Regions from separate parts of the Bradyrhizobium sp. 26S5 genome, predicted to be linked through region 1. Evidence: riboswitches for the same ligand, from Rfam matches in the RefSeq annotation. Region 1 holds a riboswitch; each other region holds the start of a gene.
What was found. A riboswitch is a leader RNA that binds a small molecule or an ion and turns the genes downstream of it on or off. The one in region 1 is predicted to bind cobalamin.
Positions count from the first base shown of each region.

Region 1 (4,209 bases):
TTCGCGCAGGGTTGGCAGGAGAAGGTGCTTCACATAAGCGCAGAAGCATTCGCCGTTGACCGGGCCGTCGAAGACGCAGGGTGCCGTGAGTTGGTCATGGCGGAGCGCGCCGAGGAATGTGAGGGTACGCCAGTGACCGTGCGGGGCGAAGCCGCGCAGGCGTGCGCCCTTGGGGCCCCAGCCCCGCAAAGGGGCCATGCTGGTCTTGATCCAAGGGTGAGTAGGCCGGGGATTTTCACCCCCGGCCTCTCGCAGAACGGTGCGTGAACCTCTCGGTTCACACCGCTCCCGTCAGGTGAACGTGGTCGTTCCGAAGAACTGCCAGTGTACGAACAGCTCCGCGTTATTCCGAGCCAGCTTTCGCAAGAACAGCGAAGCACCGGTTTTGTGGAGCCGGAAGCGCTTGTACTTTCGCATGATCCACGCCTTCAGCTTCTGATTGACGTAGTCGACCAGAGAGAACAGCGCTGAACGGCTGAACCGACCATAATAACCTATCCACCCCCGGAGGAGCGGATTGATCTGTTGGGCAAGCTCAGCCAGCGTCCCCGGCGTTTGCCGGGGAATGTGCAAGCTTCGGATCGTTGCTCGCATGGCCTTCAAAGCTGTCGGACTGACCGCCGGGGTGTATCCACAAAAGAATTCCTTCCGCTGTGACGTTGCCACCTGCCGCGGCCTGAACTGATATCCGAGAAAGTCAAACTTGACCCTCTGATACGTTCGCCGACGCCTGTTGTCCATGCAATAGACGATCTGCGTCTTTGTCGGGTGCATCTGAAGTCCGCACACCTCCAACCTCGCTTGAAGCTCCGCCCTAATGGCCTCTGCTTCTTGCTCGGTCCGGCAGTGCACCAGTCCGTCGTCGGCATACCGACACCAAGGGAGGTCGGGATGTGTCCGCGCCATCCAGATCAAGCACGGGCTTGCGGTGACCGCCCATGTTGCCAGGCGCAACCGAGCCGGTCGCCCGCTGCCGCTGTGACCACTTCACAACCGACGAGACCGCAACACCAAACCGCTCCGCCACAGATCGGCAGCTCTCGCCCGCTAAAACCGACGCCACCACACGCTCGCGAAGGTCCAGGGAAAGAGGTCGGGTCATGCGATGCTGGCCTCCAATCCAGTCAGCATCTTGAATCACAAACCGCCAAAAACCGGAATCCCCTCCGATTCAGTTAAGCAATGAAATGCTCTAGTTGCAGCGCCAGGCAGATGTGCTTGGCACTCAAGGGCCCACAACGATACGAAACCGCCCATCAGCGCCGGGCGTTTGGAACAGACGCCGCCGAAGTGCACGCTTTAAGCAGGCGGGCAAGATGGTAGCATTCACTCGCCGGCATGCGCGATCGCTCGTGTCGGCCGGCGCATATCGTGCTCTTCAATCGACCGGAAGATGCGGCTTCGACGCAAGTCCTGTCCTCCTCAAGCAGGTAGAGGACGCCGAGCCGTGCTAGCCTCGGCCTGAGCCGATCAATAGTTTCGAGAGAAACTGTCGAGCGGTGTTACTCAAGAGCGGTCTTACCATCAACCCGAACAAGCCGACCGCCGAGACGGCAACAGCAAAGACACCGAGGGCACTCCAAACAGCCATTTTCATTGCGAGCCGGTCTCCTTGGTTTGGTTGATATGCTTGCCTGGGCAGTATCGCCAAAAAGTGTCCGAGTGACGCCTACCAGAAATGGCTGGCATCACAGAACCACCTCGCGCCGCGTATGCTATCTTATTCGGTGGATCGTTGATTGCTTGGAGAAGGCAGCGCAGCGCGCCGTGCTTGATGAACCGGGGCCAGCTTGCATGAAAGCCGTCTGTTCGACCAAGTGGTCCTCGGTGCAAAGGCGGCGTATTCGGATTTGTCGCTGCCCACGCGGAGGGACTTTCGGGATGTCATCCGATGTCCGTGATTGTAGAGCGACTTCTGCATCGAGTATGAACGGTGGGCATGCCGCTAGGCACATTAGCAGATCGCAACATGACGCGAGGTTGACGGAATATCCCTTTTGCCGATAATTGAAGGTGTCGAGGTTCTCCGGTCTCATTAGGCCGGAGCTAAGAGGGAAGCCGGTGTCAATTCCGGCGCTGTCCCCGCAACTGTGAGTGGCGAGCTGTCCAACGAAGGCACTGAAGCCTGACGGTTTCGGGAAGACCGGACAGCAGCGCAGAGCCGCGAGCCAGGAGACCTGCCCCGCCACTATCTTCGTCCACCGGCGGGTGTCCCGGTGGTGCGCCAAGCAGCGGTCGCTCGCGCGGCTTCTTCTGCCTGCGTCCGCCATGGCCTTTGCCACCAATATGGGGTTAACGCTATGTCTCTTCTCTCTCTTCCGGTTGCCACACTCGGAACGCCACGCATCGGTCCAAGGCGAGAGCTCAAGGTTGCGCTCGAAAGTTACTGGGCCGGAAAAATCGCCGAACAGCAGTTGCTCGAGGATGCAGCTGGCCTACGTGCCGCAAATTGGGCTCGCCAGAGGTCTCTCGGTGTCACCGTGATCCCATCGAACGATTTCTCGCTGTACGACCAGGTGCTCGACACCAGTGTCATGGTTGGTGCCATCCCAGAAGTCTACGAGACGAATGCCGGATCCATTTCGCTCAAGACATACTTCGCCATGGCACGCGGGGCACAATGCGACGGTCAGGATGGGAGTTGCGGTCACCCGTCGCGTGGATATGGCGCACCCGCGCAGGAGATGACCAAATGGTTCGACACCAACTACCATTACATGGTCCCGGAATTTCACCCGGGGCAGACTTTCAGACTATCCTCTCGCAAACCAATCGAGGAGTACGAGGAAGCCAAGGCCCTTGGCTTTCAGACGCGCCCTGTCCTGATCGGGCCGGTTACATTCTTGAAGCTTGGCAAGAGTGCCGATCTTGCGTTCCAGCCACTGTCACTGCTAGATGACCTGATACCGGTCTATATTGAGCTTTTGAAGGAATTGGCCAAACGCGGGGCAAATTGGGGTCAATTCGACGAACCTTGCCTAGTCCTTGTTCTGGATGAGAGTTCGCGAAAATCCTTGGTACATGCTTATGGCCGGCTCGCAAAGGAAGGGCCGGCCATCAAGATCATGGTTGCAAGCTATTTCGGTGGCCTCTGCGACAATCTGGACGCTGCCCTGCGCCTGCCTGTTGCCGGGCTGCACGTCGATCTGGTTCGCGCGCCAGAGTTATTGAGCCAGATCATTGCGAGCGGCGAGTGACCTCGTCATGTCGCTCGGCGTCATAGACGGTCGGAATGTTTGGCGATCGAATTTGTCGGCGCTCCGCCAGCGACTGGATCCCGCGATTGCGAAGCTTGGTAAGGACCGCGTACAGATCGCCCCATCCTGCTCGCTGCTTCATGTGCCGGTCGATGTTGAACTCGAGACCGGGCTCGCCTCCGACGTCAAGAGCTGGCTTGCTTTCTCGGTTCAGAAGATGCGTGAGCTTGCGACCTTGGCGCGGGCACTCGCAGGCGACCAGAATGTTGCGAAAGCTCTTGCGGAATCGGAGTGTGCCGCAGCCGTCCGCGGGACGTCGCCGAAGATCCGAGATGCCAATGTCGTTGTCCGGCTGAGTGCGATCAACCAGGCCATGCGCCGGCGGGCCAGCCCATTTGCCAGTCGGGCCGAGATCCAACGCAAGCGCTTCGGGCTTCCAGCGTTCTCGACCACGACGATCGGATCGTTTCCTCAGACCTCAGAGGTCCGTAATACCCGGGCGGCGCATGCGCGAGGCGCGATGAGCGACGAGCAATACGACAAGTTCCTCAAGGAAGAGACGGCGCGCGCCGTACGTTGGCAGGAAGACATCGGTCTGGACGTGCTCGTCCATGGCGAGTTTGAGCGCAATGACATGGTGCAGTACTTCGGCGAGCAACTCTCCGGCTTCGCATTTACCAAAAACGGTTGGGTGCAATCCTATGGCTCGCGCTGTGTCCGGCCGCCGATCCTGTTTGGAGATGTCTCACGGCCGAAGCCGATCACGGTGGACTGGTGGCGCTATGCGCAGTCGCTAACCAAAAGGCCGATGAAGGCGATGTTGACCGGACCAGTAACGATCTTGAACTGGTCGTTTGTTCGCGAGGATATTCCCCGAAGCGAAGTCTGCCGTCAGATTGCGCTCGCAATTCGAGATGAAGTCGGCGATCTCGAGAATGCGGGTGCTTCCATGATCCAGATCGATGAGGCTGCACTACGCGAAGGCTTGCCATTGCGTAGTGCGCAGTGGACC
Region 1 covers NZ_CP145948.1:1,516,630-1,520,838, reverse strand. Annotated here, with positions in the region: partial or broken gene V5279_RS07190 (IS630 family transposase) at 1-213, opposite strand, end outside; gene V5279_RS07185 (group II intron maturase-specific domain-containing protein) at 292-906, opposite strand; partial or broken gene V5279_RS07180 (helix-turn-helix domain-containing protein) at 911-1,102, opposite strand; cobalamin riboswitch at 2,003-2,199, shown strand; partial or broken gene metE (5-methyltetrahydropteroyltriglutamate--homocysteine S-methyltransferase) at 2,301-4,209, shown strand, end outside.

Region 2 (4,209 bases), 3.3 Mb from region 1:
CGATCGAGATCACGTCCGCATCCATGGCGCCAATCGCGTCAATGATGTCATTGAACTCCGAGTAGCACATGTGGGTGTGGATCTGGGTCTCGTCGGTCACGCCGGTCGAGCAGATGCGGAAGCTTTCGACGGCCCAGTCGAGATAGGTTTTCCATTCCGACTTCCGCAGCGGCAGGCCCTCGCGCAGGGCAGCCTCGTCGATCTGGATCATCTTGGCACCGGCCTTTTCGAGGTCAGTCACTTCGTCGCGGATCGCGAGCGCGATCTGCCGGCACGCCTCGCTGCGCGGAATGTCGTCGCGGACGAACGACCAGTTCAGGATGGTCACCGGTCCGGTGAGCATGGCCTTCATTGGCTTCTGGGTCAGCGACTGCGCGTAACGCCACCATTCGACCGTCATCGGCTTGGGGCGGGAAACATCCCCGAAAAGGATCGGCGGGCGGACATAACGTGAGCCGTACGACTGGACCCAGCCGTGCTTGGTGAAGGTGAAGCCCGACAATTGCTCGCCGAAATACTGCACCATGTCGTTGCGCTCGAATTCGCCATGCACCAGCACGTCGAGGCCAATTTCCTCCTGCCAACGTACGGCGCGGGCGGTTTCTTCCTTGAGGAATTGCTCGTACTGCGCATCGCTCATCGCGCCCTTGCCATGGGCGGCCCGCGCATTGCGGACTTCCGTGGTCTGCGGGAACGAGCCGATCGTCGTGGTTGGGAACGCTGGCAGCCCGAACCGCGCGCGCTGCAATCCAGATCGCTTCGTGAAGACGTTCTGGCGCCGGCGCATGGCGTCGTCGATCGCCATCATCCGCTTCGCCACGTCGGCATTGTGAATCTTCGGCGACGTCTCGCGCGAGCGAGCCGCGGCGTCCGATGCTGCCAGCGCGTCGGCGACCTTGTCCCGGCCGCCGGCGAGCGCCGTGCCCAGCGTGGCCAGTTCGGCGATCTTCTGCACCGAGAAGGCAAGCCAGCTCTTCACGTCCGGATCGAGGCTGGTTTCCTGTTCGAGGTCGATCGGGACATGCAGCAGCGAACAGGAGGGCGCGATCTGCACCCGGTCCAGGCCGAGCTTCGCGACCGCCGGTTCCAGCCGCTTCAGCAAGGCGGAAAGGTTGGAGCGCCAGATATTGCGCCCGTCGATCGCACCGAGCGACAGGGTCATTCCCTTCGGTGCGGCGCTGACGATCTTGTCGAGTTGCTCCGGCGCGCGCACAAGGTCGATGTGAAGTCCGGCGACCGGCAGCGATAGCGCGGTATCGGCGTTGTCGCCCAGGCTGCCGAAATAGCTGGCGAGCATGATCTTCAGGCCCGGCACCATTTCCGCCAAGAGCGCGTAAGTCATTTGAAGCGCGCCCTGGGTCTCGCGGTCTGCGTCCAGCACCAGGCACGGTTCGTCGATCTGCACCCATTCGCAGCCTTCGGCGACGAGTTGCTGCAAAACCTTGACGTAAACCGGCAGCAGGACTGGCAGCAGCGATAGCGGGTTCAGCGCCGCGTCCTTGCTCTTGCCAAGCCTGAGGAAGGTCACCGGTCCGAGCAGGACGGGCCGGGTTTTGTAGCCGAGCGCCTTGGCCTCCCGATATTCATCGACCGCCTTGGAGGAGGATAGCTTGAAGATCTGGCCAGCGCTGAATTCGGGCACCATGTAGTGGTAATTGGTATCGAACCACTTGGTCATTTCCTGCGCAGGCACGCCGTGTGAAGAGCCGTGCGCGTGATGCGCATGACCGCAGCTTTCATCGTGTTCGGAGCCCTGCGCGCCGCGGGCCATCGCGAAATAGGTCGCCAGCGACACATCGCCGCCTTTCCAGCCGTACACTTCCGGAATGGCGCCGACCATCACGCTGGTGTCGAGCACCTGGTCGTAGAATGAAAAATCATTAGACGGGATGACGCTAACGCCGAGGGACTTTTGGCGGGCCCAGTTGGCGGCGCGCAGGCCGACGGCCGTTTCACGCAGCGCCCGCTCGCTGGATTTGCCGGACCAGAAGCTTTCGAGCGCCAACTTGAGTTCGCGGCGCGGTCCTATACGCGGTGTTCCAAGTGTTGCGACGGGAAGTGAAGAAATAGACATGGCTTACCCCGATGTTGGGGGCGTGGGCCACGTGACACGTCTGGACTCCGGGCAAAAGGTGGCGCGCGGGGTCGCAACCGCACCACCGAGACACCCCGCCCGAGTACGTTCTGTTGTCGAGGCAGGTCTCCTGGCTCACGGGTCAGTGCTGTTGTCCGGTCTTCCCAAGACCCTCGCGGGCCTCAGTGACTTTGTTGGACAACAACTCACCGCTTACAGTTGCGGGGGCAGCGCCGGCTTTCAACCGGCTTCCCTCTTAGCTCCGGGCCAAACGAGCCCGCAGAACCACGACAGCACTGGAGTTAAGGTCAAGTCCGGCCGCAGTCAATGACCGTGACTGGAAACACCTTGGTATTGCTCAATCGCCCGTTACCGGCTTGTCCTCAAACCCCTAGAATTGGGTTCCGATTTCAATCGGTTCGCGGCCCTGACGGCGCCGGTGCTGGTTGGTGTCCCGGAGCGAACAGCGTCGGAAAGAAGGGCTATCTAGAGCCCGCGACCCGCTGCGGCATGCCTTCGGGAATAATGGTCTGGACGATGGAAGCATCGAGGGCCTCGTAATTGTGCAGTCCAATCGTTGCGTATAGTTCCGCTCGCGTCTGCATCCGATCGACTGCCTTGTGCGTGCCGCCGTCACGCGCGATCGCGGCGTAAAGCTGTTCCTGCGCCTTGTTGGCGATCCGAAGCGACGACACCGGCCAGATCACCATCGAATAGCCCATCTCCTCGAATTCGGAAGCGGTGAAGAAGGGCGTCTTGCCGAACTCGGTCATGTTGGCGAGCAGGGGGACGCCCGGCATCCGCTTGGCGAACGCGCGGAACATCTCGGCCGTATTGAGCGCCTCCGGGAAAATCGCGTCTGCACCGGCCTCCATATAGAGCTTGGCCCGGGCGACCGCACCATCGAGCCCTTCGCTCGCGGCCGCATCGGTTCGCGCAAGAATGACGAGATCACGCCGCGCCTTGGCGGCAGCGGCCACCTTGGCCGCCATGTCGTGCGCATCCGCCAGCTTCTTGTCGTTGAGGTGGCCGCACTTCTTGGGGAGGAGCTGATCTTCGATATGGACCGCGCCGGCACCGGCTTCCTCGAAGACGCGCACCATGTGCATGACGTTGAGGGCTTCGCCATAGCCGGTATCGCCGTCCACCAGCAGCGGCAGACCCGACGCACGGGCGATCTGGCGGATGAAGAACGCGACTTCGTCTACGGTGATGATTCCGAGGTCGGGCAATCCCATCGACGCCGTCATGGCCGCACCCGAGAGATACAGCCCCTCGAAACCCGCCGTCTTGGCCTGAATGGCCGACATGCCGTTGTGGGTGCCGGGCAGGCGAAGAATGCCCGGGCGCCTCAGCAACGCGCGAAAGCGGCTGCCGGCGGTTTCACGCGGAAGTTCTTCTGCGACGAGATAGGGCACGTGTTTCTCCTTACGCCGCACGGACCGATGCAGGCGGCAAGTCGCGCGCCTCCAGCGGGACATAGCTGCGGTTCTCGGGGCCGACATAGTTGGCGGCCGGCCGGATGATCTTGTTGTCGATCCGCTGTTCGATGACGTGAGCCGCCCAACCCGAAGTGCGTGAGATCACGAACAGCGGCGTGAACATCGCGGTCGGCACACCCATCGCGTGGTAGGAGACCGCGCTGAACCAGTCGAGGTTGGCGAACATCCGCTTCGCGTTGGCCATCACGGTCTCGATGCGATCGGCAATCTCGAACATGCGTATGCTGCCGGCCTCGACGCTGAGGTCACGGGCGACCTGCTTGATCACCTTGTTGCGGGGATCGGAGATCGTATAGACGGGGTGCCCGAACCCGATCACGACTTCCTTGGCCTCGATCCGGCGGCGGATGTCCGCTTCGGCTTCGTTGGGGGTGGCGTAGCGCTTCTGGACCTCGAAGGCGACTTCGTTGGCGCCGCCATGCTTCGGCCCACGCAACGCACCGATCGCGCCGGTTACCGCCGAATACAGGTCCGCGCCGGTACCGGCGATCGAGCGCGCCGTGAAGGTCGAAGCGTTGAATTCGTGCTCGGCATAGAGATTGAGCGAGGTGTGCATCGCGCGTTCATGCGAAGCTGACGGCGGCTTGCCGTGCAGCAGGTGCAGGACGTGCGCCCCGATCGAATCGTCGTCGG
Region 2 covers NZ_CP145948.1:4,815,846-4,820,054, forward strand. Annotated here, with positions in the region: gene metE (5-methyltetrahydropteroyltriglutamate--homocysteine S-methyltransferase) at 1-2,074, opposite strand, end outside; cobalamin riboswitch at 2,178-2,379, opposite strand; gene prpB (methylisocitrate lyase) at 2,557-3,492, opposite strand; gene prpC (bifunctional 2-methylcitrate synthase/citrate synthase) at 3,503-4,209, opposite strand, start outside.
Region 2: it holds a riboswitch for cobalamin, as region 1 does, so the genes downstream of both, metE (5-methyltetrahydropteroyltriglutamate--homocysteine S-methyltransferase) here and metE (5-methyltetrahydropteroyltriglutamate--homocysteine S-methyltransferase) in region 1, are expected to answer to the same signal.

Region 3 (4,209 bases), 2.6 Mb from region 1:
GCCGACCTTCACCCACGTCGCCTACATGTCCCGCATCGATCCCGAGAGTGCGGCCGAAGCCTATATCCGCCTGATCGGCTATGCCGGCGCCACCGGCGCGCATATGCACATCTGTCACTTCAACTCGTCGAGCAAGACGGATATCGAACGCTGTGTAGCGCTGATCGCAAAAGCGCAGGCGCAGGGCCTGCCGATAACGGTGGAGGCCTATCCCTACGGCACCGGTTCGACCGTGCTGGCGGCGACCTTCTTCAGCGATCCCAAATTCGAGGAGCGCAACGGCCTCGGCTACGATTCGGTGCAGCGCGTGACCGACGGTCACCGCTTCGGCAGCCGCGAGGAGCTGCTGGCGGCGCAGGCCGAAGAACCCTCCACGCTGGTGCTGTGGCATGTGCTCGATATCGAGAACAATCAGCATCATCGCGACCTGCTCGACATGGCGGTGCTGTATCCGGGCGGCGCGATCGCGTCCGATGCGATGCCGTGGACGCTGTCGGACGGCCGCCCCTACACCGGCGACGGCTGGCCGCTGCCCGATGATGCCACCTCGCATCCGCGTTCGGCCGGCTGCTTCACCCGTTTCATCCGCGAATGGGTGCGCGAGCGCAAGAAAGTGTCGCTGCTCGAGGGCATCCGCAAATGCGCGCTGATCCCGGCGGAAATCCTGTCCGCAAGCACGCCGGCGATGCGCGCCAAGGGCAGGTTGCAGGTCGGCGCCGACGCCGATGTCGTGGTGTTCGACTTCGAGACCTTGAGCGATCGCGCGACCTTCTCCGCGATGAACCGCCCGGCGGAGGGCGTGCGGCACCTCGTGGTCAGCGGTCAGCCGCTGATCAACGACGGCGTGCTCGATGTCGCGGCGCGGCCGGGCCGGCCGGTGCGCCGGCCGGTCGCCGGAGGCTGATATGCCGGTCCCGATCCTGCTGGTCGCGGGTTTTCTCGGGGCGGGCAAGACCACGGTCGTGAACCATCTGCTGGCGCATGCGCAAGGGCGGCGCATCGCGGCGGTCGTGAACGACTTCGGCGCGATCAACATCGACGCGGAGCTGATCGCGGGCGCCAGCGATGGCGTGGTCAGCCTGAGCAATGGCTGCATCTGTTGCACGCTGGAGGGCGATCTGCTGCGCACGCTCGCAACCTTGCTGCGGCGTGATCCGCGTCCCGAGTTCATCGTGATCGAGACCAGCGGGATCGCCGATCCCTCCGACATCGTGCGCAACCTGATGGATCCCGTGGTCTGGAAGGAGGCGCCGCTGGAGACCGTGCTGTGCGTGGTCGACGCGACGCAGCCCGTGACGATGCTGGACGATGCGCTGCTGCGGTCGCAGCTGCGGGCGGCCGATGTGGTGGCGCTGAGCAAGGTCGATCTGGCTGATGCCACCGCGCGCGCCGCGATCCGCGACGCCGTACGCGCGGTGCGGCCGGCGGCGGTTGTCGTCGATGCGCTGCATGGCGAGGTGCCCACCGAACTACTGTTTCCGGCCGATCTCGATCATTTGCCGGCGCCGCGTGAGACCATGCCGCGACGGCCGGTGTCCGACCGGTTCGAAACGCTGAGCTGGACGTCGGAGCGGCCGGTGCGGTTGCCGCGCTTGCAGCAGGCGATCGGCAGGCTGGCGCCGAAGCTCGCGCGATCGAAGGGATTGTTCGAGACGGTGGAGCAGCCGGGGCGGCTGACTGTGTTTCAACTCGCCGGCGGACGCGCAACTTTGGCTGCGGGCGGCGTGCCGTCGGCTGGCGTGCCGCGCACGCGAATCGTGTTCATCGCCGAGATCGGCGTGCTGTCGCGCGCGGAGATCGATGAGATCATGGCAGGCTGCGTCGAAGCTACCTGAGTTTTCCGTCACCCCCGCGCAAAGGCTTTGCCTTTGTCGCTGGAGGAGCGCGTAGCGCGTCTCGAAGGGTGCACGGCCACCAGCCGGGCCGTCGATCCTTCGAGACGCCGCTTCGCGGCTCCTCAGGATGACGGGTTAAGGAGGTCTCCGCGTCAGCGATACAGGCCGTGTGTCATCGCCGCAGCACCGTCCCGCAAAGCACGTGCGCGACAATCGCGCCGAATTGACAGCCCATCCCGCACCACCTATCGTTTCCGCCGACGGTTCCCTTCGGGGATCAAAAGGGAATGCGGTGCGAGGGTAACCCCAATGCCGCAGCTGTCCCCGCAACTGTAAACGGCGAGCCTTTCGTCAATTTGCCACTGGGCCATTCGGTCCGGGAAGGCGTCGACAGGCGACGACCCGTGAGCCAGGAGACCTGCCGTCAGTCGTGGTCACACGCGAGCACATCGGGCGGGGGCGTCCTGGTGGGATCGGAGCACTGCCTTTTGGGCAATGCGCCAGTCCGCGTTCGCGGTGACGTGCCACGTTACCGCGAGTCCTTTCATGTCTCCGTCTTCTCCCGTTGCGCGCCGCTGGCGCCTCGGCCTCGTTTGCTCCCTGTCATCGCTGCTGCTGCCGGCTGAAGGTGGAGCACAAACACCGCCACCAACCAGGCTCGCTCCGATCGAGGTCTCGCCCTCGGCATCCGAAACGCCCAAGCCCGCGGCGCGAAGCAGCAACTCGGCGTCGTCGTCGCGGCCACGCTCCAGACCCGCACCGGCCGCGGCAATCGGCAACACGCCGCGCGCCGCAGCGTCGGGCGCTTCGGGGTCGGCATCGCCCACGCTCAACGCCACCACGCCGGGTAGCACCGGCAGCCGTCTGAATCTAACGCCGCTGCAGACGCCGGCAAGCGTCGAGATCATCACGTCGCAGACCATCGCCGAACGCGGCCAGCATAATGTCACAGATGCCGTCACCCAGGACGCGGCCGGGTTCATCGCAACGCCGGCTCCCGGCAATGGCGGCCTATCGTTCAGTACCCGCGGCTTCGCCGGCAGCAATTCGGTGATGACGCTGTATGACGGCACGCGCTTCTACATCGGCTCGGGAACCCTGACGTTCCCGTACGATACCTGGTCGGCGCAACGTATCGAGGTGCTGCGCGGCCCCGCCTCGGTGCTGTACGGCGAAGGCGCAATCGGCGGCGTCATCAACGTGATTCCGAAAAAGCCGCTGGGCACGCCCTACAACGAAGCCGAGGTCTCGCTCGACAGCAACATGACGCGGCGGCTCTCGGTCGACAGCACCGGTCCGATTAATCCCAATGTATCCTACCGCATCAATGCCACCGGCAACATGTCGGACGGCTGGGTCGATCGCGACAAGACCTCGAACGCGGTGGTCTCCGCCGCGGTGCGGGTGCAGGCGTCGGAAAATCTCGCCTTCACTCTCTCGGAAGATTATGGCGACCGCAGCCCGTCGCGCTATTTCGGCACGCCGCTGATCAACGGCGTGATCCAGGATGCGCTGCGCTTCAAGAACTACAACGCGCTGGACAGCACGATCCGCTATCAGGACAGCTGGACCCAGTTCAAGACCGAGTGGGACGTCGCCGACGGCATCAAGATCAACAACACGCTCTATTATCTGACCAGCGAGCGGCACTGGCGCGACATCGAGAGCTACACCTGGAATCCGAAGACCAGCTTGATCGATCGCGGCAACTATATCGAGATCTTCCACGACCAGAAGCAGGCCGGCAACCGGATGGACGCGACCTTTAGCGGCCACATCTTCGGCCTCGAGAACCGCTTCGTTGCGGGATTCGACGTTAACCACATCGACTTCACCCACACCAATAACTCGCCGTTTGGCGGCGCGTCGTCGGTCAACCCCTACGTCTTCGATCCCGGATCGTTCTTCGCGACGACCACTGCGACATCGCCCGGCTTCAATGCGATCGTCAATCAATACGCGCTGTTTGCGGAGGATCGTCTGTCGCTGACCGATCAATTGTCGCTCGTCACCGGCGTCAGGTACGATCGCCCCGAGGTCGACCGCACCGACTATCGGACGTCGTCGAACAGTTTCGACGTCGCGCTCTCGGGCACCAGCTGGCGCACCGGGGTGGTCTATGAACCGATCAAGAACCTCGCGTTCTATGGTCAGTATGCGGTCGGCGTCGATCCGGTTGGCAATCTCATCTCGCTGTCGGCCACGCAAAAGACCTTCCAGCTCGCCACCGGCAAGCAGACCGAGATCGGGGTCAAGCAGTCGTTCCTGGGCGGACGCGGCGAGTGGACGCTGGCGGGCTATCAGATCGTCAAGAACAATTTGCTCGTTGCCGATCCGAACAACCCCGCAGGCCTCGCATTGCAGGTCGGCCAGC
Region 3 covers NZ_CP145948.1:8,572,896-8,577,104, reverse strand. Annotated here, with positions in the region: gene V5279_RS40575 (amidohydrolase family protein) at 1-904, shown strand, start outside; gene V5279_RS40570 (GTP-binding protein) at 906-1,835, shown strand; cobalamin riboswitch at 2,080-2,275, shown strand; gene V5279_RS40565 (TonB-dependent siderophore receptor) at 2,382-4,209, shown strand, end outside.
Region 3: it holds a riboswitch for cobalamin, as region 1 does, so the genes downstream of both, V5279_RS40565 (TonB-dependent siderophore receptor) here and metE (5-methyltetrahydropteroyltriglutamate--homocysteine S-methyltransferase) in region 1, are expected to answer to the same signal.

Region 4 (4,209 bases), 3.3 Mb from region 1:
GGCACGCAGGCTGGCCCAGTCGCGGGTGCTGGAGCGGTCCATGTCGAGGCCACCGCGGGCGTCGGCCAACAGTTCGATCGAGTCGATCGGCAGGATGCCCTGGCTCCACAGCGATCCCTCGAACGACGGATACTTGCCGCGCTCGGCAGCAAGATTCACCGAAGCCGAGATCGCGTAGTACGAGATCGCTTCCATGCTGGTGTCGGCGAACGCCACCGCCGCATCGGACGCGATCGCGATCCGCATCGCCTGCAAGGCATCCTGAAAACCCATCAGGCCGAGGCCGACCGGACGGTGACGCAGGTTGGAACGGCGCGCTTCCGGAATGGTGTAGAAGTTGATGTCGATGACATTGTCGAGTATCCGCATCGCCGTCATCGTCGTGTTCTTCAGCCTGATCTCGTCGAGCGCCCCGTCCTTGATGTGGTTGAGCAGGTTGATCGAACCAAGGTTGCAGACCGCGGTCTCGTCGTCGGACGTGTTGAGCGTGATCTCGGTACAGAGGTTCGACGAGTGGATGACGCCGGCATGGCGCTGCGGCGAACGCAGGTTGCAGGGGTCCTTGAACGTGATCCAGGGATGGCCGGTCTCGAACAACATGGTCAGCATCTTGCGCCAGAGGTCGGTGGCGCGGACCTGCTTGAACACGCGGATCTCACCCCTCGCCGCCTTGGCTTCGTAGAACGCATAGCGTTCCGCGAACGGCTTGCCGTAGAGGTCGTGCAGATCGGGCGTCTCGTCCGGCGAGAACAGCGTCCATTCGCCGTCGGCGGCGACGCGCTGCATGAACAGGTCGGGCACCCAGTTGGCGGTGTTCATGTCGTGGGTGCGCCGGCGGTCGTCGCCGGTGTTCTTGCGCAGGTCGAGGAATTCCTCGATGTCGATGTGCCAGGTCTCAAGATAGGCACAGACTGCGCCCTTGCGTTTGCCACCCTGGTTGACGGCGATCGCGGTGTCGTTGGCGACCTTGAGGAACGGCACCACGCCCTGGCTCTCGCCATTGGTCCCCTTGATGTGGGCGCCCAGACCGCGCACGCGGGTCCAGTCGTTGCCGAGGCCGCCGGAATACTTCGCCAGCAGCGCGTTGTCCTTGACCGACTTGAAGATGCCATCGAGATCATCGGCCACGGTGGTGAGGAAGCACGACGAAAGCTGCGGCCGCAGCGTACCGGAGTTGAACAGCGTTGGCGTCGAGGCCATGAAGTCGAACGATGACAGCAGATTGTAGAACTCGATGGCGCGCGCCTCGCGGTCGATCTCGCGCACGGCAAGGCCCATCGCGACGCGCATGAAGAATGCCTGCGGCAGTTCGATGCGGTTGCCGCGCTCGTGCAGGAAATAGCGGTCGTAGAGCGTTTGCAGGCCAAGGAACTGGAACGACAGGTCGCGCTCCGGCTTCAGCGCCGCCGCAAGCTGGGGCAGATCGAATCGTGCGAGGTCAGCGTCGAGCAGTTCGGCCTTGATGCCGGTCCTGATATAGGCCGGAAAATACTCGGCATAGCGCGTCGCCATGTCGGCCTGCGAGGCGTTGGCCGGCGTGCCTTCGACATAGGACAGCACTTCGGTGCGCAGCTTGTCGAGCAGCAGGCGCGCGCTGACATAGGCGTAATTCGGCTCCTGCTCTACCAGAGTACGGGCGGCCATCACGGACGCAAGCGCAAGTTCGTCCTGGCTGATGCCGTCGTAGAGATTGCGATGGGTTTCGGCGAGCACGGCGGCGGCGTCGACGCCTTCGAGGCCGGCGCAGGCTTCGTTGGCGATCAGAGCAAGCCGCGCATTGTCCAGCGGCACCTTGCTGCCGTTGGCGAGCGTGACGTTGAATTGCGGACCGGCCTGCGGCTTGACGGCCTCCTGCTCGGCACGCTGCCGGGTGCGCTCGTCGCGGTACAGCACGTAGGCGCGCGCCACCTTGTGGTGCTCGCTGCGCATCAAGGCCAGTTCGACCTGATCCTGCACGTCCTCGATATGGAAGGTACGGCCTTCGCTCATGCGGCGCGACAGCGCGGTGACGACTTCCGCCGTCAACTGCTCGACCACTTCATGGACGCGACGGGAGGCTGCTGCGGTGTGGCCCTCGACCGCGAGGAACGCCTTGGTCATCGCGACCGAAATCTTGCTGGCGTCGAAGCGCGACACCGTCCCGTTGCGGCGGATCACCTGCATCGGAAGCTCGGCTTCCGGCGCGGCATGTGAATCTGGACGCAACTGAATGACTGGAGTGGCTTTCGCCAGTTCGCGATCGAGAGACAAAGACATCGGCAGGCCCCGTGGTAGAAATGCAGTTGTTATGGGGGCTGGATTTGCGACAGGCGCCAGATCGCATGGCCGGCGAACGCCGGGCATGGCAAACGAGCAACCGCCGGACACCCCGCCCGTGGACGTTCTGATGTCACGGCAGGTCTCCTGGCTCGCAGGTCATCGCCACGCCCTGTCTTCCCAATGCGCACGGCGCACCAGTGACTTAAATCGGGAGTGACTCACTGCTTACAGTTGCGGGGGCAGCGCCGGAATCTCGCAGCACGTGCGATTCACCGACTTCCCTCTTAGTCACCAAATCTTGCGATCCGGTGGAACCATGACAGCTATATGTGGTGATATTCGTCCCGAAGTGTCAATGGGCGGTTAATGCCTTTACGCAAAAAACCGCCTCGCAAGACAGTTCGAAGACAACTTGGCCCCGTTATCCACATTGGGGACCGTTTGAACTTCCGTGTTCCTACGGAACGAGACGGGAAAAGGCGCTGATGAGACTGCACCGATTCTGTCGGAGCCCGATAGAGACGTTCTCGACCACGTCGATGCGCAAGCCTGATTCTCAATTCAATCGGACTGACCTGCCGAGGCGGACCCACTCGCAAGATCCGCCTTCCGCCAGTTCTCGATGATCTCCGGGTTTTTCCAAAGCCGTGCGACTACATCGGGTGAATAGGTCCACAGCCGAATTTTCTGGCCGCGATCGATGTAGGAATTGCCAGCAGCCGGAAGGCGACCGTCTTTCGTCCAGCGTTGACGCTCAAGCGGAGTGAGAAGCAGGATCTCTTCCAACATTTTGATCGTGATCTTCTCGTTGCGGAGGCGATCGAGTTTTTCGTCGATGCGCGAGATGAAATCCGAAACGGCGTTCATGTCGGCCATCAAGAAATGCGCGGTGACCCCTCCATCCTTTGTCTCGACCGCGTCGGCAAACCGCTTCAGTTGCGTCCTGACCAACCTGATCGATTGACTAGCGCGGCGATGCGAGCCCACGGTCAGATCAGTATTCGGAACAAAGCGCACAGAGATCGCTTCGCCCTCGTGTGTAACGTCCAAATATTGACTCTCGATTGAGCGGACAGTCCCCACGGTCAATACCCCACGACACAAAGGTAATGAAAATCATAGTTTCACGATCGGGATAGAGACAGCAGTAATCTTCGCCAGCCAATTAGAATTCCCGTGATCGAAAAAAGGAAGCCCAGCGTACAAAGCCCGACGACGATCAGCGTACGGGTTGCCGGGTGCTGCACGAGAACCGGAAACTCAAGCGTGTGAAGCGCTTGGTAAGCCCAGCGATACGCGCGACGCGAGGAGTCCAGGCGCTGCAACACCATGCCGTTGACGCTGTCGACATCGAACCAGACGTCGCCGCATATCGTACGATAGACAGGCGCCGAAGGGAGTTGTGATGCAGCCTCATAGGCGTCGTCGGCCGGCACGGCCCCCGGCGCGCCGCATCCAGGCGCCAAGCGCGACATCAGGCCGGTGACATCGTCCGCACCCAGAAGGCCGGTCGGATCAGATGCCGCTACGCCCGACCGAACCAGCATCTGTTTGTCGAGCGCCACGCGGTCGCGCCGAAACTGCTGTCCGCCAAATGCGAACCACTCGACTTCACGTGCACCTGGCGAGACCGGGGGCCAAATTGACGATGCCAGGCCCGCAATGTCGACCCCGGTGACCGCTACCGCCGCTTCAGCGTCAGTCAATTGCCCGCGCGAAAATAGCCGTCCATGATCCATCGAAAGCCATCCGCTGACGATCCACGTGAGCAGGAAAACGGCTGCTGCCAGTCCGACGACATGATGTAAGGCGTGCCAGCCGCGATACGGCGTCGTCAGGTGGCCCTGCCGCCGCTTCAGACGTGCGATACCCAGGATCGCGCCAAGCAAGGCGGCGATCGACGCCAGAAACGATGCCGTCCAGACCACCCAATCCCATGCAGCCCAATTT
Region 4 covers NZ_CP145948.1:4,825,594-4,829,802, reverse strand. Annotated here, with positions in the region: gene V5279_RS22370 (ribonucleoside-diphosphate reductase subunit alpha) at 1-2,256, opposite strand, end outside; cobalamin riboswitch at 2,377-2,593, opposite strand; gene V5279_RS22365 (hypothetical protein) at 2,821-3,309, opposite strand; gene V5279_RS22360 (PepSY domain-containing protein) at 3,384-4,209, opposite strand, start outside.
Region 4: it holds a riboswitch for cobalamin, as region 1 does, so the genes downstream of both, V5279_RS22370 (ribonucleoside-diphosphate reductase subunit alpha) here and metE (5-methyltetrahydropteroyltriglutamate--homocysteine S-methyltransferase) in region 1, are expected to answer to the same signal.